One region of the Desulfovibrio aminophilus DSM 12254 genome, then DNA from elsewhere that is predicted to be linked to it. Evidence: riboswitches for the same ligand, from Rfam matches in the RefSeq annotation. Region 1 holds a riboswitch; the other holds the start of a gene.

The links. A riboswitch is a leader RNA that binds a small molecule or an ion and turns the genes downstream of it on or off. The one in region 1 is predicted to bind fluoride.
Region 2: another riboswitch for fluoride. It lies ahead of H587_RS0116165 (MFS transporter); the one in region 1 lies ahead of H587_RS16995 (ATP-binding protein).

What each region holds. Positions count from the first base shown of each region.
Region 1 is NZ_AUMA01000006.1:152,020-155,424, forward strand. It holds gene H587_RS0102730 (fluoride efflux transporter FluC) at 1-10, opposite strand, end outside; gene H587_RS16995 (ATP-binding protein) at 7-1,458, opposite strand; fluoride riboswitch at 1,547-1,608, opposite strand; gene H587_RS0102740 (Chromate resistance protein ChrB) at 1,625-2,191, opposite strand; gene H587_RS0102745 (MFS transporter) at 2,295-3,405, opposite strand, start outside.
Region 2 is NZ_KE383877.1:46,154-49,558, forward strand. It holds gene H587_RS0116160 (hypothetical protein) at 1-558, opposite strand, end outside; gene H587_RS0116165 (MFS transporter) at 777-1,997, opposite strand; fluoride riboswitch at 2,078-2,139, opposite strand; gene H587_RS0116170 (hypothetical protein) at 2,490-3,405, shown strand, end outside.

The sequences.
Region 1 (3,405 bases):
TCTTGCTCACAGGTTCAGATTCTCCGTTCTTTTGCGCACCGAGGCAAGGGCTTGGCGGAAGTCCCTGGCCGTCACACGTAGATTCTTGAGCCGGTCCTCGGGCAGCGCCGCCGGTTCACGCAGCAGATCGTCCAGGTCGAAACGCCTGCGCAGGCAGGCATAGGCCGCCTCGCGCACCAGGCAGGCGATGTCCGCCCCCGTGAGTCCGTCCATGTCCCCGGCCAGGGCGGCCAGGTCCACGTTGCGTTCTAGAGGCAGGCCCCGGGTATGGATTCCCAGGATTTTCCGCCGTCCGTCCAGGTCCGGCAGCGGAATCTCGATGAGCCGGTCGAAGCGGCCGGGCCGGAGCAGGGCCCGGTCCAGGAGGTCGGGCCGGTTGGTGGCGGCCAGGACAAAGACCCGGCCCAGGTCGTACACTCCGTCCAGCAAAGTCAGGAGCTGGGTGGTGAAGCGACTGTCCAGGCGCAGGCTCTCGTCCGAGGAGCGCGACTGGGCGATGGCGTCGATCTCGTCGAAGAAGACGATGGCCGGCTGGCGTTTCTGGGCCTCGTCGAAAAGTTCACGCAGCTTTTCCTCGGATTCGCCGTGCCACTTGGTGATGAGCTCTGGCCCGCTCACCGGCAGGAAGGCGGCTCCGGACTCGTGGGCCAGAGCCCGGGCCAGCAGTGTCTTGCCGCAGCCCGGCGGGCCGAAGAGGAGCACACCGCGATGATGCGCGATGCCCAGACGGCGCAGGACTTCCGGGTGTTTCAACGGCAATTCCACAGTCTCGCGCAGGGTGCGCACGGCCTGATCCAGCCCGCCCACGTCGGTATAGCTGGTCCTGGGAATCAGGCGTCCGGGTTGCGCGCCGGAGATGTCCGCGGACGCCCCGCCTGCCGGGGGCTTGGCGCGACCCGGATCAACCACGGGCCGGGCCTCGGGCGGCGCGCAGTCCCGCGGCAGGGCGTCCGCCAGGGCTTCGGCCTGCGTCGCGTCGAAATGCGGACACAGCTCCAGCCGTTTCCGGGCGGTCTCGTCCCGGAGTCGTTGCTTGAGTGCCGTCTTGTCCGTTTCTCCCGCCCCGTCCCAGGGTGGCACATGGGCAAGGCGACGGCAGCCCCAGTTCCAGCCACCTTGGCCCGGCACGCAGTATTTCCGGCCCTCCCGGGCCGCATCCCGAGCCCCGGCGCAGTCCAGCACCGCCAGGACCTCCTTGAGGCCCTCCAGGTCCAAGTCCCGCCCATCCAGGCGCAGGAACGAGCCCGGGTGGCCCTTGGCCTCTTTCCAGAGGTCCAGGAGCACGTCCCGCAGGACCCCGGCCTGGCCCAGGCCCAGGCGCACGCGGCCGCCTTCGCCCGTCCTCTCGAAGCCCGGCAGCAGGGCCGCGCGGCGCAGGCACGGGTCGTCCTCCCCGGTGTGGCGCACGGGAAATTCCAGATGGAGTATCACGTCCCGGAGGGAGGTGGGCTGTCTCATAGTCGTTGTCCTTTGCTCCGTGCGGGGCCCAACAAAAAAACCACGCCTCGCGGCGTGGTCGGTTGCTGCACAGACTCCTGCCGCATCATTTTCGGCAGGAGTCATCGGCTTCACAAGCGGATCAAGGGGGACCCCATCCCCTGGAGGGAAGAAGGGAAGGCCGTGCCTAGTCCTTCTTCCCGTGGACCCTATCATAAACAGCGCGCGAAAAGTCGTCCAGCGCCTTTTCGCAGCGCTTGATTTTTTTCAGAACGTCTTTGCGCAAGGGCGAGTTGACGGGGTTTCTTTTTTCAATTTTATTCAACCATTTTTTAAGCTTGTCCAGTTCTTCCTCGTTTTCCTCCACCTCGCCGAAGATGAAGTTCTGTTTCTTCGTCTCCATTTCAATTTCCAACAGGAAATCGTCGCACTTGTGCAGGAGTTCGCCGTATTCCTCGTTGCCGGACTCCATGAGCGCGGATTTGATACGCGCCTCGTCCTCCGGGCCCAAGGTTTTGCCTTCGATCAGCATGCTTTCGCCCTTGCAGGCGGCGATTTCGGTGGAAAGCCTTTCCAAGGCGGCGATCCTGTCCACATGGTGCGGCAGGATCCAGAAGGACAGGCAGTTCACCGCCCCCATCTTCTTGAGCTGCCGCCAGACGCTGACGCGGGCCCGGGACGGCTGCGTCGGCACCGTGTAGGAGAAAAAGAGCCACTTCACGTCGTTGCCACCCCCGTCGTTGAGTCCGGTCATTCCGGCGTGTGGCTTCCTTGTATGATTCGGGGCGAATCGTGTAAAGCCGGAACCGGTCCGCCTGGGAAGATGGCGGAAGTCGGCGCGGTTTTTTCTTCTCCGGTCACTTCACATCGTGCCCCGCGCTGGTTGAGGCCCGATGACGGCGCATGACGAGAAGCATCAGCGGGATGGCCAGGAACTGGACGACCACGGAAAAGCTCACCAGCGCCGGGATCGACATGTCGTACAGGACGCCCATGAGGGCGCTGCCCGCGAACCAGAACACTCCGAAGCTCATGTTGAAGACGCCGAAGGCCGAGCCGCGGCGGGCGGCCGGGGACATGGCGGCAACCACGGCCTTCATGACCGACTCCTGGGCGCCCATTCCCACGCCCCAGAGGACGACACCGCAGATAGCGCCGGCGAATCCTCCGAGGAACAGAAGCGGCGCGGCCAGGACGCCCGCCAGCATGGCCGCGATGAGGACGCCCATGCCTCTGCGGTCGTAAACTGCGCCGAAGACGAGGGCGGCGGCGCCGTCCACGGCCATGGCCAGGGCGTAGAAGAAGGGGATCCAGCCTCCGTCGACCACAGCCCGAGCCTGGAAGTGATAGGCGATGAGGGGGTAGTCGGCGAATCCGGCGGCGACGCAGGCCGTTGCCGCAAGATAGAGCCAGAAAGGCTCGGCAAAACCGTGGGTGTCCAGCTCCGGCGTGCGCCGCTCCAGGTCGCGGGGATTGGGGAACAGGACGCGCGCCAGTCCCAGGGTCCCCAAGGACAGCAGGGCGGGGATCAGCAGAAGGCCGAAGCCGAATTGGTAGTCTTGGAGGATCTGGCCGTTTTTCCAGGCGATGACACCGGCCATGAGCAGAGGGCCAATGGTGGCTCCGGTCTGGTCCATGGCCTCGTGCAGGGCGAACCCCCAGCCCCGGCCCATGGTTTTTCCGGCGAAGGAAAGCATGGCGTCCCGGGGTGGGGAGCGCAGAGCCTTGCCGACGCGTTCCGCGAACATGAGCAGCACCGCGTACTGCCAATGCCCGGTGATGGCCAAGAGCGGCACGGCCAGGAGATTGACCAGATAACCGCAGATGGTCACCAGCCAGTACCGTCCCGTCCGGTCCGCCAAGCGGCCGGAGACCAGCCGCAGAGCGTATCCGAGCAGTTCCCCGAGTCCGGCGACCACGCCCACCACGGTGGCGCTGGCGCCGAGCAGCGCCAGATATGGGCCGATG
Region 2 (3,405 bases), on a different contig from region 1:
GCCTGTCTCCGGTGAGTATTCCAAGGATGGAGCGGCTTCCGTCCTCCTCTCGGCGAACAGACCGGTGGAAAAGCCGAGCGAGAACTCAGCGGCGCCGAGGGCCGCGGACCAGGCGTGATTCCTTTCCTTCATGACGAAGGAGGCGCGGCGCCCTTTTTCGTCGAACGACAGGACGACCACCCGCTTCATGCCCCGGCCCCCGAGGCTGGTTCCCTGGAAGAACCTGATGGACGAATTCCAGGTCACGATGAGGGAATCGCCTCTGCGGGCGACGTCGAACAGTTTCTCCCCGTCGGCGGGGCGGGAGAAGGCCTCCTCGATCCGGCTGACGAGTTCCCGCATGGTCCTGGGGCGGACGTCGGGGGCGGGCCTGAACACGATGAAGACATCCTGGAGGACGAAGAACATGAAGGTGACGAAGACCCCGTAGAGGCCGAACACCAGGGCGCAGACGAGGCCGTGTTCCGAGAAAATCCTGCCGAGGTCGACCTTGAACAGCAGGACCGCGAGCAGGGCCAGCAGCGGCCCCCCGGCCATGACTCCCAGAAAGCTCAACATGAAGCATATCAGTTGAACCGCCATGAGCCCCCCGCCTGGAAGAGATTCCGCATCATAAAATCATATGCGGTTCCCGCGGACATGTCGAGCGCGCCCCAGCAACGGGGCCGCGCCCGCCCTGGCGCGGATTTCCAGGCCCGGCGGACGGGCCTCCTCGGGAAAAACCGGGGGCCCGGGTGGAGCGGGAACCACCCGGGGGCGACGGCGGCCGGAATCCATCACCGCCCGCGCGGAATGACGGCCAGACCGGCGACCACGGCCAGCAGCGCCGCCGTGCCGCCCAAGATGAAGGGCGCGCGCGGGCCGATGACGTCCCAGGCCAGACCGGCGGCCAGGCTTCCGGCCAGGGTCGCCAGGCCCGTGACCATGAGGAAGAAGCCCAGGGCCGCGCCCCGGCGCTCGGCCGGAATGGTCGAGGCCACCAGGGCCTTGCCCACGCCCTCGGTGCAGCCCATGTACAGGCCGTAGAGCGGGAACAGGCCCCAGATCCAGCCGGGGCCCGCCAGGGCGAAGCCGAAGTAGACCAGGGCGTAGAGCGTCCAGCCCCCGAGCATCATGCGCCAGCGGCCGAAGCGGTCGCTCAGGACTCCGGCCGGGTAGGCCGACAGGGCGTAGGTCAGGTTGAAGAGCACGTAGGCGGCCACGGCCTGCACGTCGCTGAAGCCGAGGCTCTTGGCCCGCAGCAGGAGCAGGGCGTCGGTGCTGTTGGCGAAGGCGAACAGGCCGAGCAGCGTCAGGGCGCGCCAGTATTCCCGGGGCAGGCCGCGCAGGGCCTCGCGCAGCGGGAGACGCGGGGCCGGGGTTCCGTCCGCCGCGCGTTCCGGGGCGGCGTCCCGCAGCCGGAAGGTGAGCCAGACCGCCGCCGCGCCGGGCAGGGCCGCCAGGAGGAAGATGAGCCGGTAGCGGCCGGGCAGCAGGGCCAGCAGACCCAGGGCCAGGAGCACGCCCACGATGGCCCCGGCCGTGTCGAGCATCCGGTGCAGGCCGTAGGCCCGGCCCGCCATGCCCCTGGGCGCGGCGTCCGCGATCATGGCGTCGCGGGCCGTGGTGCGCAGGCCCTTGCCCGCGCGGTCCAGGAGCCGGGCCGCGAAGACCACGGGCCAGGAGAAGGCCAGGGCCAGCAGCGGCTTGGACAGGGCGCTCAGGCCGTAGCCGGCCCGCACGTAGGGCGCGCGGCGGCCCAGGCGGTCGCTGTGCCAGCCCGAGAGGCCCTTCATGACCGAGACCACGGCCTCGGCCACGCCCTCCACCGCGCCCAGGACCACGGCCGGAGCGCCCAGCGCGGCCGTGAGGAACAGGGGCGCCACGGGATAGATCATCTCCGAGGCCACGTCGGTGAGAAAGCTGACCCAGCCCAGGGTCCAGATCGCCCGGGGCAGGCCCAACCGCCCGCCCTTCGCGGCTTCCGCCGCAACGCCGCGCGACACGTCGTCCGCCATGACCGTTTCCCTCGCCTGAAAACAAAAAACCACGCCCGGCGGCGTGGTCCGTCTTCCGCACGCACTCCCGCCGCATTCCCCATCCGGCAGGAGTCATCGGCATCACGAGCGGTTCAAGGGGGACTCCATCCCCTGCCCCGCCCTTCTAGCCCGGGGCCGGGAGGGGGTCAATGGAGGGGGGAGGATTGAACAGGCCCAATTGAGAGACGGGATCGGAAAAAAAACGGCCGGGGGACGACTCTACGACTTATTTTGTTTGGAACGGACTCTGTAGAATATATATTAAAATGCCGACACCCGCCCTCTTTGCACCTGCCGACCCTGGTCAGATTAAAACGATCCCGCGCCAGCCCGCTGAAAGAGGCAGCGGAAATTATCCTTGTATCCAAGAAATCGGGTGTGGTACAAGCCAGCCATTATTTACGATCGCGTTCGCGACCGGGAGAATCTGGCGTGCGGATCAATCTAATTATTACTCAATGAATTGAAGCGATGATCCAGTTTCTAGCCGACAACATCGACCAACTCGACCTCGCTCTCGACCAGCTTGCGATTGCCGATCGAAATTTTGATCGGTTTGCGTTCATGCTCATCGACAACGTCGTGGAGCTGACTCTACACAAATTCGCTCAGGATAAAGCTGGTGAGAACGAGATGTGGGGACGCTGGGGGGAGCCCAAGCACGACCAAAAAGTAATTAAAGAAGCTCTGAGTCAGAATTTCGATTGTAAGGTCAAGGCTGCTGGCAAACTTGGTCTGTTGAATAAGGCGATTTCCGAGTCAATTCTCAATCTTCACAGCTATAGGAACACTGCCTATCACAAGGGCCTTCGGCACGAAGGAATCCTGCATTCTCTTGCATTGTTCTATTTCAGAAACGCTTGTACGTTACTGGCAGCGTATGAGCCTGTGTGGTGGTCATGGAGCAGTTCCGACAAACCTTCCCACCGTGCCCAAAAATACCTAGGTGATCCCAGGCGTGGCGATTACAGAAAAGTCTTTGAGTTCGCCTATGCCAGGCTTGATAGTGTGGCCGCATCCATGCATGAAGATCTTGTCGGAGACCTATCCGAAGACCTCTCCAAGACCATCGACTCCATAGACGAAACCATTGACTTCTTGGTTGACGGTGGGCCGAAGAAAAAAAATCGCGACGACGTAATCATCGATTGTCAGGTATGGCCGTTTGCATTTACAGATGACGCAAAAGCATATGCCAAGGCAAATGGTTGCAAAGAAACAACGGTTGGCGGATTTCTCGATTGGATTACCAAGAACTATCCCTGGCCGCTGAGGAAGGATCCAGTCTCTGGCTGGCGTAAGCGGCTTGCCACACTCCGGCGCGAGAAAAATCGCCATAACGTCTTAAAGATATACTGCGATTTCATGCGACAAACGGAGAAGATTC